2 regions of the Pseudarthrobacter sp. S6 genome follow, and region 2 is predicted to be linked to the other one. Evidence: predicted binding sites of a transcription regulator. Region 2 holds the regulator's gene; the other holds the start of a gene.
The links. The regulator HrcA, encoded in region 2, represses chaperone genes, less so after heat shock. The targets are predictions, from matches to a motif close to TTNGCACTCGNNNNNNNCGAGTGCNAA.
Positions count from the first base shown of each region.

Region 1: a site for HrcA is predicted at 2,655-2,681, ahead of groL (chaperonin GroEL). Genes of this name have one in related genera too.

Region 1 is NZ_CP189581.1:916,325-924,265, reverse strand. It holds gene ACQCS0_RS04530 (ribonuclease HI family protein) at 1-648, opposite strand, end outside; gene groL (chaperonin GroEL) at 849-2,477, opposite strand; gene ACQCS0_RS04520 (ABC transporter substrate-binding protein) at 2,768-4,033, opposite strand; gene ACQCS0_RS04515 (cold-shock protein) at 4,045-4,251, opposite strand; gene ACQCS0_RS04510 (LytR C-terminal domain-containing protein) at 4,410-5,027, opposite strand; gene ACQCS0_RS04505 (DUF3263 domain-containing protein) at 5,079-5,408, opposite strand; gene ACQCS0_RS04500 (uracil-DNA glycosylase) at 5,542-6,312, shown strand; gene ACQCS0_RS04495 (siderophore-interacting protein) at 6,327-7,166, shown strand; gene ACQCS0_RS04490 (metallophosphoesterase) at 7,517-7,941, shown strand, end outside.
Region 2 is NZ_CP189581.1:2,257,216-2,265,156, reverse strand. It holds gene ACQCS0_RS10815 (16S rRNA (uracil(1498)-N(3))-methyltransferase) at 10-810, opposite strand; gene dnaJ (molecular chaperone DnaJ) at 813-1,940, opposite strand; gene hrcA (heat-inducible transcriptional repressor HrcA) at 2,018-3,031, opposite strand; gene ACQCS0_RS10800 (DUF3097 domain-containing protein) at 3,179-4,027, shown strand; gene ACQCS0_RS10795 (DUF4870 domain-containing protein) at 4,157-4,576, shown strand; gene hemW (radical SAM family heme chaperone HemW) at 4,698-5,927, opposite strand; gene lepA (translation elongation factor 4) at 5,964-7,817, opposite strand.

The sequences.
Region 1 (7,941 bases), 1.3 Mb from region 2:
GTAGGCGTCTTGGTTCACGAGGTCCTGGCCGTACGAGGCCTGACGGCCGGCACCAGCACCACCGGCTGTGGTGGCCGCCTTCAGGCCGGCTGCAGTGACGGCGTCGGGGCCGGCCAGCGCAGGACCTGCCCCGGAGCTGACGGCAACGCGGCTATCAACTGCTGGGCCAACAGCTTCCGGGGCTCCAGCGAAGCCTGGGCCTGACCGCGCTGCCACACCCTGCTGGTATGCCGTGGCGGCGGCACGCGCGCGGACATCGGCTGCCTCGTTGAGGTCGTGGCCGGCGTGGCCCTTGACCCATTCGAAGGTGTATTTCCGGCCGGCGATTTCCCGGTCAAGTTCCTTGAGCAGCTCCACGTTCAGTACAGGTTTGCCGTCGGCCTTCCGCCAGCCCTTGCGTTTCCACCCCGGCATCCACTTTGTGATGGAGTTGATCACGTACTGGCTGTCGCAGAGAACCCTCAGGTCCTCTTCCGGGACGTGCGCGGTGGCACGGAACAGATCCAGCACAGCCATTAGCTCGCCCTGGTTGTTGGTGCCGTGCGGCCATCCCCCGGCGCGCCAGCAGTCGTCGTTCACATACCAGGCCCAACCGGCCGGGCCGGGATTTCCTAAAGCCGAACCGTCGGCCGCTGCAGTAATTGTCACGGAACCATCCTGCCAGAGTTCCCTGACAGGCCATGGCCACCGGCCGCCGTTGCTCTATCACTTTTGGTTGCCAACCGGCCCTCTAAGGGACCATATCTGATAGAGCAACTTCCTGTTTGGGGGGAGGCGTTAACGCCGACGGCGGCCCCCACCGTTTGGTGAGGACCGCCGTAGTGCGTCTTACTGTGGGGAAAGTGGGGCTAGAAGCCGCCCATGCCGCCCATGTCGTCGCCGCCACCCATGGCCGGAGCGTTCTTCTCCGGCTTGTCGGCCACAACGGCCTCGGTGGTGAGGAACAGACCAGCAATGGAAGCCGCGTTCTGCAGGGCAGAGCGGGTTACCTTGACCGGGTCGTTGATGCCGGCAGCCAGCAGGTCGACGTATTCGCCGGTTGCTGCGTTCAGGCCGTGGCCTGCAGGCAGGCCGCGGACCTTGTCGACAACAACGCCAGGCTCGAGGCCGGCGTTGAAGGCGATCTGCTTCAGCGGGGCGTCGATGGCAACGCGGACGATGTTCGCACCGGTTGCTTCGTCACCTGTCAGGTTCAGGTTCGCGAACGCCTTGGCGCCGGCCTGAATCAGTGCAACGCCGCCACCGGCGACGATGCCTTCTTCAACAGCAGCCTTCGCATTGCGGACAGCGTCCTCAATGCGGTGCTTGCGTTCCTTCAGCTCAACTTCGGTTGCGGCACCGGCCTTGATGACTGCAACGCCGCCGGCCAGCTTGGCCAGGCGTTCCTGCAGCTTCTCGCGGTCGTAGTCCGAATCGGAGTTTTCGATCTCGGCACGGATCTGGGAAACGCGGCCAGCGATCTGGTCGGCGTCGCCGGCACCTTCAACGATGGTGGTCTCGTCCTTGGTAACAACAACCTTGCGGGCGCGTCCCAGGAGTTCCAGTCCGGCGGTCTCCAGCTTGAGTCCGACTTCCTCAGCGATGACCTGGCCACCGGTGAGTACAGCGATGTCGGCCAGTTGGGCCTTGCGACGGTCGCCGAAGCCCGGAGCCTTGACGGCAACGGACTTGAAGGTGCCACGGATCTTGTTGACGATCAGGGTGGCCAGGGCCTCGCCCTCGATGTCCTCGGCAATGATCAGCAACGGCTTGTTGGACTGCATGACCTTTTCCAGGACAGCGACCAGTTCCTTGACGTTGGAGATCTTCGAGTTGACGATCAGGATGTACGGGTCCTCAAGGACCGTTTCCTGGCGCTCAGTATCGGTAACGAAGTAAGCGGAGATGTAACCCTTGTCGAAGCGCATGCCTTCGGTGAGCTCGAGCTCCAGGCCGAAGGTGTTGGACTCCTCGACGGTGATGACGCCTTCTTTGCCCACCTTGTCGAGGGCTTCAGCGATCAGGGCGCCAATTTCGTCGTCACCGGCGGAGATGGAGGCGGTAGCCGCAATCTCTTCCTTGGTTTCGATTTCCTTGGCGGAGGCCAGCAGCTCAACCGTGACGGCCGCTACAGCTTTTTCGATACCGCGCTTGAGGGACAGCGGGTCAGCGCCGGCCGCGACGTTGCGCAGGCCTTCCTTGACCAGAGCCTGCGCCAGCACGGTAGCCGTGGTGGTGCCGTCGCCAGCGACGTCGTCCGTCTTCTTGGCAACTTCCTTGACCAGCTCGGCGCCGATCTTTTCGTAAGGGTCGTCCAGCTCGATCTCCTTGGCGATGGAAACACCATCGTTGGTGATCGTGGGGGCGCCCCACTTCTTTTCGAGGACGACGTTGCGTCCACGCGGGCCGAGGGTGACCTTGACGGCGTCGGCGAGGATGTTCAGGCCCCGCTCAAGGCCGCGGCGTGCCTCTTCATCAAATGCAATGATCTTGGCCATAACGGCAGTAGTCCTTTCGGGACAGTCGTTAAGAATGAACCTCACTGCAGTGCCCGCGACGGACGATCCTTCACCGGCGGCCTCTGTATGCCGTGGCTGGGGATCTCACTCCAGCTAGGTATTTCTCTCGCTCCACGACCGCCGCCAAGCTCCGATGCCGGAAAACCGGACGTTGCTTTAGCAGTCGATACGTAAGAGTGCTAACTCAATAATTAGCACTCCCTAGGTGAGAGTGCAAGCGAAAGGCCCCGCAAATCGCGCCGTCCAGGCGGCCCGTTCGCCACCGGCGATCAGCCTGCGACCCGGCCTGCAGCCTCACGGCCGGTGAGCACCGCCCTGTTGTCTGCGCCGTAAGTGAACACCATGTAGTTGGCCGTGGTGATATCACCGTTGGTGTCGAAGGCAACCGGCCCCGATTCGCCGTCGTAATTAATGCCCGCCCCGGTCTTCAGGACCGCGAGGCAATCGGTGTAGGACAGGCATGGCTTGGCGGCCGGGCCAGAGGCCTGCGCGGCGGGCTGCCCGCCTGCTGTCCCGCCGGAGACGGCGATCAGGTTCGCGGCAATGGAGCGGCCGGCATCGTCGTCGGCCTTCGCTGCGGCCAAGGCGGCGAGATTCACGGCGTCGTAGGTCTCTGCGGCGAACGAAAGGTCTTTCAGCGCAGGGTTGACCGCCACAAGACGGGCTTGGAAGTCCGCGGACGGCAACAGACCCGGTGCCACTGCACGGGCACCGTCGAGGGCCTTGGATCCCAGCCCCGAACCGTACTGGGCGAAGGCGCCGTCGCTCAGGATGATGCTCTTGCCCGAGAGCCCTGCGTTGTTGAGCTCTGCGAGGGCACCATGGGCGTCGTCCCTGGCGATCAGCACCACCGCGTCAGGCGTGGCGGCCTTGGCAGCGGCTGCCGCGTTCCTGGCGTCGCCGGGCTTGAAGGCGGTGGTGGAGACGGTGACCAGTCCGGTGTTCTTGGCGGCGCCGGCCACCGCGGCAGCTACATCTTTTCCGTAGCTCGAGTCCTGGTGGACCACGGCAAGGCTCTTGGCGCCGCCGTCCTTGGCCAGTTTCACCAGCACCGATGCCTGGGCAACGTCCGCTGCCGCCGTCCTGAAGTAATAGCCGCCGCTTTTGTAGCGGGACAGGCCGGCAGCGGAGTTGGCCGGCGAGACGAGCGTGACGCCCGCAGCTGAGAGGACGTCGATGGCGGCGGCGGCGTGGCTCGAATCGGTCGGTCCGATCACCGCATCAACTTTGACTGAGGCCAGGTTCCTGGCCTGGGCGTCGGCGCCCTCGCCGGTGCCCACCACGAGATCAACAGGCCTGCCCTTGTGGCCGCCGGCCGCATTGATTTCCTTGACGGCGAGTTGGGCCGCAGCGAGCTCCGAGTCGTTGAGGAAGGCCTGTTTCCCTGTGCTGTCCTGAATCAGCCCGATCCGCAGCGTGCCGTCACCGGATGCTTCAGCCGATTCAACCCGGGCGTTGCCGCCTGCCCCGGCGCAGCCGGCCAAGGCCAGCAGGAGTGCCGCCCCTGTAGTTGTGCGGACGATTGTTGCGCGCAAGCTGCGGGAGATCACTGAGCGGGCCGGACGTTTTCTGCCTGCGGGCCTTTCTCGCCTTCGCCGACCTCAAGCTCGACGCGCTGGCCCTCATCCAAGGCCCGGTAACCTTCGCCCTCAATGGCCGACCAGTGCACAAAGACATCGTCCCCGGAGCCGTCCACCGTAATAAAGCCGTAGCCCTTTTCGGCGTTGAACCACTTAACCGTTCCCAATGCCATGATGTCCGCTCTTTTCCGTCGTGCCGTCGGTCCCCGTCGGAAGTGTGCCGCTTGTTACGGACCGAAGCCTGAAATCACTCTAGCGACAAGCCATCCGGCGGGCCGAGCCACACGGCCGCTCCGGTGCCCAAAAGTTATTCAGGCGTGACCGCGCGGCATCACTTGTAGCCCGGCCCCAGGACAACAACCAACGGCACCTGGAATTCCTGGGTCTCCACCAGCGTGGGGACGTTCAGGAGTTTCGAGAGTGCTTCTGCGTTGGCTTTCTGCGCCGGGCCTGCATAGAAGATTGCGGATGTCTTTTGCGGAGCGCCGCCCCAGTTTCCCACCTGACCCAGGGTCCAGCCATCGGCCTGGACCATCGAGCTGATGCGTCCGGCGAGCCCGGCCGTACCTGCCGCGTTGTAGATGGCAACGCCCTGGGTCTTGTCCAGCACAGCTGCGGAGGGGACGTTACTGGGCGAAGCGCTGGGCTCTGCGTCCGGGCTCTTCGAGGGCTCCGGGTCCGCGGAAGATTCAGCGGTGACGGACGGTGCAGCGCTTGCCTCGGGTGCCGCGGTTGATTCCAGGCTGGTTGAGGCTTCGCTGCCGGCCTGGGTAAACCCGAGCTTGGGAAGGATCAGGAAGGAGACCATTCCGATGGCCAATGCAACAATCCCCACAGCAAGGATGGGCCACAGCTTGCGGCGGGCCGGCGCCGAGGCCGCACGGTGGACGCCCTGCCGCGAGGCGGACTCCGGAACCTTGTCGAATTCATCCCGAGCGTATTTGGTCATGGTGGGGAGACGTCCTTGTTGATTGCTGCTGATGGCTCAGCACGAGCGTGGTCAGGCGTCGGAACCCAGGCGTCGTGCAGTGCGTGCCCGGTGACGCGACGTACGTAGTCTACGCAATCTCTTGACCAGCATGGGGTCGTGGGCCAATGCTGCCTCGGTGTCAATAAGGGCGTTGAGCAGCTGGTAGTAGTGGGTCGCGGACAGGTCGAACAGCTCCCTGATGGCCTGTTCCTTGGCCCCCGCGTATTTCCACCACTGCCGCTCCAGTGCCAGCATCTGCTGGTCGCGCTCGCTCAGGGGAGAGTCACGGAGGGTAAAATCCGCCAGCAAAGAGCCGCGCTTCTCAGGCTCCGGCACGCGCTCCCGAGCAGGTTCCGCCACGGAACACCCCTTCGCTGGTCTTGCTGAATCACCGGTTAAGTTTCAAAATCTGCTCCCCATGTTACGGCGTAAATAACACCGATGTCATTTGCGCCCCGGCTGCAGTGGCCGGTAACCCTGCGAGAATGGGAGCGTGTTTGATTCTGACGCGCTGTTCGAACTGACGGCAGACCCGGCCGAGCCCGTCGGCTTTGCCGAGATGGCCGTTTTGCCGCTCAGTGCGCTGATGGCGGCCGACTGGGCGGAGACGCTGGGCCCCGTTGAGGGTGAACTGCGTGGCGTCCTGAACTTCCTGGCGACCGAAGTTGCCGCGGGGCACCACGTGCTACCAGCGCCGTCGAACGTTCTGCGCGCCTTCCGGCAGCCGCTGGCCAGCGTGAAAGTCCTGGTAATGGGCCAGGACCCCTACCCGACGCCGGGCCATGCGATCGGCCTGTCCTTCGCCGTTGACGGGCGGACCCGGCCCATCCCGCGGAGCCTGGCGAATATCTACCGCGAACTGGAGGCCGATCTTGGCCTTCCCGCGCGCGTCCACGGTGACCTGTCCGCCTGGGCCAGCCAAGGGGTCCTGCTGCTGAACCGGGTCATGAGCGTCCGGGCAGGGGCTGCCGGCTCCCACCGGGGCAAAGGCTGGGAGGCCATCACGACGGCGGCTGTCACCGCGGTTGCCGGCCGGCAGACGTCCGACGGCGGCCCGGCGCCGCTGGTGGCGGTGCTGTGGGGCAAGGACGCGGAGAGCGTCCGGCCCCTCCTGCCAGGCGCGGCGGTCGTGTCCAGCGCACACCCCAGCCCCTTGTCTGCGTCGCGCGGATTCTTCGGCTCCAGGCCCTTCAGCACCATCAACCAGCTGCTGCAGGACCAGGGCTGCCCTGGCGTAACCTGGGCACTCCCTCCGGTCCCCTAGCTTAGGGTTACCTTATGAGCACTGTTCCGGCCGTCACCAGCGCCACAAAAAATACACGTCCGCAGATCGGTCTCACGGTCATTCGGCGGGAAGAACTCTCGCCCCACATGGTCAGGATCGTGGCCGGCGGCAAGGGTTTCGCCGCCTACGTGAACAACAGCTTCGTGGACCGCTACGTCAAGATTGTCTTCCCGCAGCCCCACATTAACTATGCCCAGCCCCTGGACTTGTGGACCATCCGCGAAACCATGCCCCGCGAGCAGTGGCCCTTCACCCGCACCTACACGGTCCGCTGGGTGGACACCGAGGCGCAGGAACTTGCCATCGACTTTGTGATCCACGGCGCCGAGGGGCTGGCGGGTCCGTGGGCGGCTGCTGCCAAGCCCGGCGACACCATCACCTTCACCGGGCCGGGCGGCGCCTACAACCCGGCGCCTGACGCGGACTGGTACCTCTTTGCCGGCGATGAGGCCGCACTTCCTGCGATCGCCGCCGCCATTGAATCGTTGCCTGCTGAAGCGGCCGGCCTGGCATTTATCGAGGTGGACAGCGATGCCGACATCCAGTCCGTCGCGTCCCCTGCCGGGGTTCAGGTGACCTGGCTACGCCGCAACGGCGCACCGGCCGGCGTCGGGGACCTTCTGGTCTCAGCGGTGGCCGGCGCCGAATGGCCTGCCGGCCGGGTTGACGTTTTTGCCCACGGCGAGCGCGGCTACATGAAGGGCCTGCGGGACGTGTTTTTCGTCCAGCGCGGCCTGGAACGGAACCAGGTTTCGCTGTCCGGCTACTGGGCCCAGGGCCGGGTGGAGGACGACTTCCAGGCCGAAAAGAAGCTCCCCGTAGGGAAGGTCTGACCCGTAGCCAGCACTTAGCGGACTCTGACCAATCGCCCAACAAATGGTCCAAATCTTGTCCGGCGCACCACACAGGCCTAGACTCACCGTAAATGGCCCTCCGGCAGCTGCTGATCGGGCTTTCGGTTACGCCGTTCGAGCGTCCCGGGGAGCCGTCATGAATGCTACGACCAGGCGATTCCTCCGCCGGGTGTTTACCTTCTGCCGCGCAGTGGTCAAAACAGCAGTGTTCGCGCCAATGGTCGCCCGGTCAGCATCCGCCCCGGCCCGGATCTGGGCGGCCCTGTCCTGGGCCACCCTCATCTACCTTGCGGGCTTCGGCGTGCCAAGCGGCGCCGGAGGGCCCACCCGTGCAGCCGCAGGAGCAGCCAGCCTCCGAAGAACAGCCTGACTCCGACTCGAGGTCTGTTCACTTCACCGCAGCCGGGGACATCGGCATGGGCGGCGGCGCCAAGGCAGTGCTCGACGTGATCGCCGGGCTGAAGCCGGATCTAAACCTAGTGCTCGGCGACCTCTCTTACCAGACCGGCACTGGGCAGCCGTTCTGCGACATGGTGACAGCGAAACTTGGCCAGGATTTTCCGTACGAGCTGATCACGGGGAACCACGAAAGCGACGGCCACGACGGCGCTATCGGCACGTTCGCCCATTGCCTGCCCAACAGGCTGCCCGGGTCGCAAGGCACGTACGGTACGCAATGGTACGTCGACGTGCCCCGGGACCGCCCCCTGGTGAGATTCATCCTCATTTCTCCCGGGATTGATTTTCCCGGCGG
Region 2 (7,941 bases):
CAGGCCGCTTCAGGAGACCGGCGCTGTCCAGCGTCCCAGGACATCGCTCGCCAGGACAACCGCCGCCGGTCCGGCCGTGGATGACCTGAGGACGTGGTGTCCCAGGAGGGCCGTCATGGCGCCGGCGTCGCAAAGCCGGGTGACTTCGCGGGGACTGATTCCGCCTTCCGGGCCAACGATGAGCAGAATTTCCTGGGCTCCGGCGTCACCCTGGGCACCCTGGGCACCCTGGGCACCCTGCCATGATTCCAGGACGGACCGGAGCGGCCGGACAGCATCTTCGTGCAGGATTACGGCCAGATCCGCTGCCGCCACTGCTGCCACAAGGCCTGCCGTTTCGACGGCGGCGCGCACCTCGGGGATCCAGGCGCGGCGTGCCTGCTTGGCGGCCGCCGTGACCACGGACTGCCATTTCGCGTGGGCCTTGGCCGCACGCTCGCCCTTCCAGCGGACGATTGAGCGCTCGGACTGCCAGGGAATTACGGCGTCAATCCCGAGTTCGGTTGCCGTTTCCACGGCCAGTTCGTCGCGGTCCCCCTTGGCGAGGGCCTGCACCAGCACCAGCCGGATGTCGTGCCGGTCCTCCACGGAGACGGCGGAGCATTGCACGGTAAGCTCTGCAGGCGACGCCGAGACAACAGTTCCCGTCAGCCGTTTTCCGGCGCCGTCGGCAAGGTCCACGGACTCTCCAGGAGATAGCCGTTTCACGGTCACGGCGTGGCGTGCCTCCGGCCCTTGAAGGACAAATCGGGCACCGGGCACCAGCTCGTCGAGCGACCCGGCACCGCTGAAGAAAACGGGATTGCTCACCGCTACAGGTTACCGAACCGGTCCCGCAGCTTGGCAAAGACGCCGCCGCTGGCTGCCAGTTTGCCTTCCGTGAACTGCTCGCCCCGAAGCTTCGCCAGCTGCCGCAGGAGGTCCTCCTGCGCAGCATCCAGCTTGGCTGGCGTCTCAACCTGCAGATGGACCATCAGATCCCCGCGGCCGTAACCGCGCAGGTGCGTCACGCCGAGTCCGCGGAGCGTGATGATCTCCCCTGACTGCGTGCCTGCCTTGACGTCGATCTCCTGCAGTCCGTCAAAGGTTTCCAGTGACAGCTCGGTGCCCAGGGCGGCGGCTGTCATCGGAATGTGCAGCGTTGCGTGCAGGTCGTCGCCGTCGCGGGCGTAGGTGGCGTCGTTGTTGACCCGTAGTTCCACATAGAGGTCCCCGGATGGTCCTCCGGCCGGGCCTGCTTCGCCTTGCCCGGAGAGCTGGATCCGCGTGCCTGTGGCAACTCCGGCGGGCACCTTGATGGTCAGGGACCGCCGGCTGCGGATGCGGCCCTGTCCGCTGCATTCGTTGCAAGGGTCCTTGATAACCGTCCCGAACCCCTCGCAGCTGCCGCACGGGGCCGCCGTCATGACCTGGCCCAGGATGGAGCGCACCGCACGCTGAACCTGGCCGCTGCCGCCGCAGATATCGCAGCGGACAGGGTGGCTGCCTTCGCGGCAGCATGACCCGTTGCAGGTGGGGCAGGTGACCGCGGTGTCCACTTCGAGTTTCCGGTTGACGCCGAACACGGCATCGCGCAGTTCGATCCGGACACTGATCAGTGCGTCCTGGCCGCGGCGGACCCGGGACGCGGGGCCGGAGGAGCCGCCCGCGCCGAAGAACGTGTCGAAGATATCCTGGAACGCGAAGCCCTGGCCGGAGTATCCGCCGCCGCCGAACCCGTTGTCGGTTCCGTTCTCGTTGCCGGTGGTGTCATAGATCCGGCGCTTCTGCGGGTCCGAAAGTACCTCGTAGGCGTGGGTCACGGCCTTGAAGCGGTCCGAAGCATCATCCCCGGGGTTTACATCCGGGTGAAGAGTGCGGGCCAGCTTGCGGTAGGCCTTCTTGATCTCTTCCCCGGTGGCTTCCGGCGAGACTCCGAGGACGTCGTAGTGGCTGCTCAAAGTTCGTATCTCTTCCTTGTTGTACTGCCGGCAGGCGGGCTGCCGGCACTGCTCTTCGTGCCTGGACCGTAGTACTGTTACGGACCCAGAATTCTTGAAAGGTAACGGGCTACTGCCCTGACGGCGGCCATGGTGGTGGGATAATCCATCCGGGTGGGGCCCAGCACACCGATCTTGGCGGTGCTGTCTGGTCCGTAGCCCGTGGCCACCACGGAGGCTTCCGCGAGCCCGTCGTACGGGTTTTCACGCCCGATACTGACTGCCACCCCCCTCGGATCCTGCGCCATGTCGCCTAAGAGGCGCAGCAAGACAACCTGCTCCTCGAGGGCTTCGAGGACTGGTCCGATACTGAGCGGAAAATCCACATTGGAGCGGGCGAGGTTTGCTGTTCCGGCCATGACCATGCGTTCCTCGCGGGTGTTGTGGGCGAGCGTTTCCAGCCCGTGGGCCAATGCCTGGGCCGCCGCACGCTGGCCCGGGCTGACGGACGAAACGACCCCCGGCAGCGAGGGCGCCAGTCGGCTCAGCGAGATGCCCGCGAGGGATCCGAGGAAGTGTGCCCGCAACGCCGCGACGGCGTCGTCGCCAAGGTCCAGGCCTACGTCGATCACACGCTGTTCTACCTTGCCGGTGGTGGCGATGAGGACCACGAGTACCTGCTGCGGCGCAAGCAGGACGAATTCGATGTGGCGGATGGTGGCGCGGCTCAGATGCGGATACTGCACGACGGCGACCTGGTTGGTCAGCTGCGACAGCATCCTGACGGTTCTGTCCAGGACGTCATCCAGATCGTCTGCACCCTCCAGCAGCGCCTGGATTGCCCGCCGTTCCGCCTGGGAAAGCGGCTTTACCGCTGAAATCTGGTCCACAAACAGCCGGTAGCCTTTGTCTGTGGGAATCCTTCCTGCGCTCGTGTGCGGGGCGGTGATCAGGCCGTCGTCTTCCAAAGCCGCCATGTCGTTGCGGATGGTGGCGCTGGACACGCCAAGGTGGTGGCGTTCCACGAGCGCTTTGGAACCCACTGGCTCGCGGGAGTGCACATAGTCCTCCACGATGGCGCGCAGTACTTCGAGTTTGCGCGGCTCGCTCATACTCCACCTCCATCCGTGATCGCTGCGGGGTTAGCACTCGACATGCCTAAGTGCTAACAGTCTAATATGAGTCACCCCGTTGTTAGCATTGGTACCGCTCCGGGCGAAATTCCGGGCCAGGATCTAGCGGCGAGGCGGAATCAATCCATGCACTACCAGAACTGGGGTCCGCAGGAGATCACCGCGCCCGTCAGGAGCGAACTTCCTGAGGTTCCCGTGGCGCGCGGCATGGTCCTTGAAGATGTCCAGTCCGGCTGGGTGGGAGCGGTGACCCGGGTGGAGAAGTCCGGCGGCATGCATGTGGTGGCCCTCGAAGACCGGCGAGGAAAGTCCCGGTCCTTCCGACTCGGCTTCGGGTTCCTCCTGGAGGGGCAGCCCATCCGGCTCGTTCCCCCGGCGCCCAGGCAGGCCGCCCCCGTGGTGGCCGGCCGGACGGCGTCCGGCTCAGTCCGCGTGGCCGGCCAGCGTGCCCAAGTGGCCAAGGCGAGCAGAATCTGGGTGGAAGGAAAGCACGACGCCGAACTGGTGGAGAAGGTCTGGGGTGACGATCTCCGCGTTGAGGGCATCGTCGTCGAACCTTTGCATGGCATTGATGACCTCGCCGGGGCGGTGGCCGCGTTCGGTCCCGGTCCCGGCCGCCGGCTGGGGGTCCTGGTGGACCACCTGGTGCCGGGTTCGAAGGAGTCGCGCATCGCTGCCGCCGTATTGGCTTCCCCCGGCGCTGCCGGCAACGTTCTTATCGTCGGTCATCCTTACGTTGACGTGTGGCAAGCCATCCGGCCCGCGGTCCTGGGCCTCGAACAGTGGCCGGTGGTGCCGCGCGGGCAGGACTGGAAGACCGGCATCCTGACAGCATTCGGCTGGCCGCACTCCACGAAGGAAGATATCGGGCTTGGCTGGCAAAGGCTGCTGGGCGCAGTCCGCAGCTATGCGGACCTGGAGGCGTCACTGCTCGGGCGGGTGGAGGAAGTCATCGACTTCCTGACAGTGCCTTAACGCCGGATCCGGCTCCGCGCGGCGGCATTTGGTGGCCGAACCAGTATTCTTGGTACTGCGGGCGCTGCAGTTGCTTTCAGTCCGGCACTCTCCAACCCAGCACCATTGCACTTTCGAAGGAAGAAAACCGTGGCACAAAACGCACGCGAGCACCGGGACGATCACGGCGGCCAGGGCCGTTCCGAGTACCAGGGCGTTCCGGCAAATGCGCTGCCGCTGACGGCCAGCGAAGACCGCCAGTGGGCCACGCTGGCGCACTTCGGCGGGATTCTCGGCTGTGTTCCGTCCCTGCTGATCTACCTGATTTTCCGTGAGCGCGGGCCGTTTACCGCCCAGGAATCCAAGGAAGCACTGAACTTCAGCCTGCCGCCCACCATTGCTGCGCTGGTGGCCAATGTCCTGGTGTTTATTCCGGTGGTGGGAAACATCTTCGCTGTCATCGCCACCCTGATCTGGATTGCCCTGACCTGCTTCTCGGTGGCCGCAGGCATCCATGTCAACAAGGGCCAGCCGCACCGCTACCAGTACAACCTGCGCTGGATCAAGTAGTCCCCACCCGCTAAGCGGCGTCCCGAGGGCCCCGACGCGAGCTTGCGAGTGTTGGGAAGGGACCGCCGCGCTAAGCTCGCAGGCTCGGCCAGGGAACCCTGCGGGCGTGGGCCCACCACTGTTAGTCCGGCAGGATCCTGCGGACCACGGCGTCGGCCAACAGGCGCCCCTTCAGGGTCAAAACCAGCGTGCCGTGGAAGGCTGCCGGCGGCTCCACCAGGCCGTCCGCGATGAGCCCGGCCACGGCGTGCCGGCCGTGTTCACCCAACGTTGACGTTGCCAGCCCCGACACGAGCCGGGCCTCAAGCATCACGCGCTCCACATCACGGGTTTCGGCGTCGAGCGTTTCCCGCCCGGCGGCCGGTGACAGCCCCTGCGCGAGCCGTCCGGCGTAGGCCGTGGGGTGCTTGACGTTCCACCACCGCACTCCGCCGACGTGTGAGTGTGCACCGGGTCCGATGCCCCACCAGTCGTCCCCCCGCCAGTACGCCAGGTTATGCCGACATGCCTGCTCCGGCGTCCGGGACCAGTTACTGACCTCATACCAGCTGAGGCCCGCCGCGCCGATCAGTTCGTCGGCGAGTTCGTACTTGTCGGCGTGGTCGTCGTCGTCGATTCCAGGGACTTCACCACGGCGGATCTGGGCGGCCAGCTTGGTGCCGTCCTCCACGATCAGCGCGTAGGCACTGATGTGGTCAGGCTGATAGGACAGCGCCGTCTCCAGGGAGAACCGCCAGTCCGCCAGGGACTCCCCCGGCGTCCCGTAAATAAGATCCAGGCTCACGGCCAGTCCGGCGTCCCGAGCCCACTGGACCACCTGCGGCACACGGCTGGGCGTGTGCGTGCGGTCCAGGACCTTCAGGACATGGGGTACCGCGGACTGCATGCCAAAGGACACCCGGGTGAAACCGGCGTCGGCCAGCACCTGCAGTGATGCGGGGGTGACCGAGTCCGGGTTTGCTTCGGTGGTCACTTCGGCGCCGGGTTCCAGGCCCCAGTGCCCGACGGCGGCAGTCAGGATCCGGGCGAGGTCTTCCGCGGGGAGCAGCGTAGGAGTGCCACCGCCAAAGAAGACTGTACTCAGCGGACGGTCCGGCAGACCGGAGTCCCGCAGGGCGGTGGCGGCAAAGTCGACTTCGGACACAGCCGTGCTGGCGTAGGCGTCCTGCGACGCTCCGCCGCCCAGCTCGGTGGCCGTATAGGTGTTGAAGTCGCAGTATCCGCAGCGCACCGCGCAGAACGGGATATGCACGTACAGTCCGAAGGCCCGGCGTGCCGCACCGTCCACTGCCTGGGCGGGCAGCAGACCGTCCGACGGCGCCGGGTCGCCGAGCGGAAGGATGCTAGGCATTGCAGGGGCCTCCGGTGTTGCCGGCCACTGTGATCACTACTTCTTGGCCTTGTCCTTGGACTCGTCAGTGGTCAACGCAGCGATAAAGGCTTCCTGGGGAACCTCAACACGGCCCACCATCTTCATGCGCTTTTTGCCTTCCTTCTGCTTCTCCAGCAGCTTGCGCTTACGGGAAATGTCGCCGCCGTAGCACTTGGCCAGAACGTCCTTGCGGATGGCGCGGATGCTTTCCCGGGCGATGATCCTGGAGCCGATGGCAGCCTGGATGGGTACTTCGAACTGCTGGCGGGGAATAAGCTCGCGCAATTTGCCGGTCATCATCACACCGTAGGCATAAGCCTTCTCGCGGTGCGTGATGGCGGAGAAGGCATCCACCTGTTCGCCCTGGAGCATGATGTCCACCTTGACCAGGTCGGCCACCTGCTCGCCGTCAGCCTTCCAGTCGAGCGAGCCGTAGCCCCGGGTCTTGGATTTAAGGATGTCAAAGAAATCGAACACGATCTCAGCGAGCGGCAACCGGTACCGGATTTCGACCCTGTCCTCGGACAGGTAGTCCATGCCGCCGATAACACCGCGGCGGCTCTGGCAAAGTTCCATGATGGCGCCCACGAACTCATTCGGAGCAAGGATGGTGGCGGCCACCATAGGCTCGCGGACCTCGGCGATCTTGCCGGAGGGGTATTCGCTGGGATTGGTCACGTGGACCACCTTCTTGTCCTCCAGCGTTACCTCGTACTCCACATTGGGGGCCGTGGAGATCAGGTCCAGATTGTATTCGCGTTCGAGCCGCTCCCTGGTGATTTCGAGGTGTAGCAGGCCGAGGAAGCCCACCCGGAAGCCGAATCCCAGCGCGGCGGACGTTTCCGGCTCATAGACCAGTGCGGCGTCGTTAAGCATCAGTTTCTCCAGCGCATCGCGGAGCACAGGATAGTCCGTGCCGTCCAGCGGATACAGGCCTGAGAAGACCATCGGCTTGGCGTCGGCGTAGCCGGGAAGGGAGGCAGTGGCAGGCTTGGCCAGGTTGGTGACGGTGTCGCCCACTTTGGACAGGCGGACGTCCTTCACACCGGTGATGAGGTAGCCCACTTCGCCCACGCCGAGGCCTTTGGAAGGGGTGGGCTCCGGGGAACTCACCCCGATTTCCAGGAGTTCGTGGGTGGCCCGGGTGGACATCATCTGGATACGTTCACGGGGGTGCAGCATGCCGTCAACCACACGGACGTAGGTGACCACACCGCGGTACGTATCGTAGACGGAGTCGAAGATCATGGCGCGCGCGGGGGCGTTTGGGTCCCCCACTGGGGCCGGCAGGTCGCGGACGATCTTGTCCAGCAGCACCTCGACACCCATGCCGGTCTTGCCGGAGACGCGGAGCACGTCGTCGGGGTCGCCGCCGATCAGGCTGGCCAGTTCGGCCGCGTACTTCTCGGGCTGAGCTGCCGGGAGGTCGATCTTGTTCAGCACCGGAATGATGGTGAGGTTGTTTTCCATTGCCAGGTAGAGGTTCGCGAGAGTCTGCGCCTCGATGCCCTGCGCCGCGTCAACAAGCAGTACTGCCCCTTCGCAGGCCGCCAGCGAACGGGACACCTCGTAGGTGAAGTCCACGTGACCGGGGGTGTCGATCATGTTCAGCGCGTAACTGGTCCCGTCGAGCTCCCAGGGCATGCGGACCGCCTGGGACTTAATGGTGATGCCGCGTTCGCGCTCAATGTCCATGCGATCCAGATACTGGGCCTTCATATCGCGGGACTTAACCACCCCGGTGAACTGCAGCATGCGGTCAGCCAGGGTGGATTTACCGTGGTCAATGTGCGCGATGATGCAGAAATTCCGAATGATGGCCGGATCAGTCGCGGCGGGCACCGGGGCGGTGCGGGCCATGGGAGACACGCAGGGTCCTTACTGTTGACATTCGTGCGACCGCCGCCAGGACGCACCGAAGGCACCCTGCGGCTGGACCGCACATTTGGAACCTCCAGTCTCCCACGTCCGGGCGCATCGTATTGCATCCAGG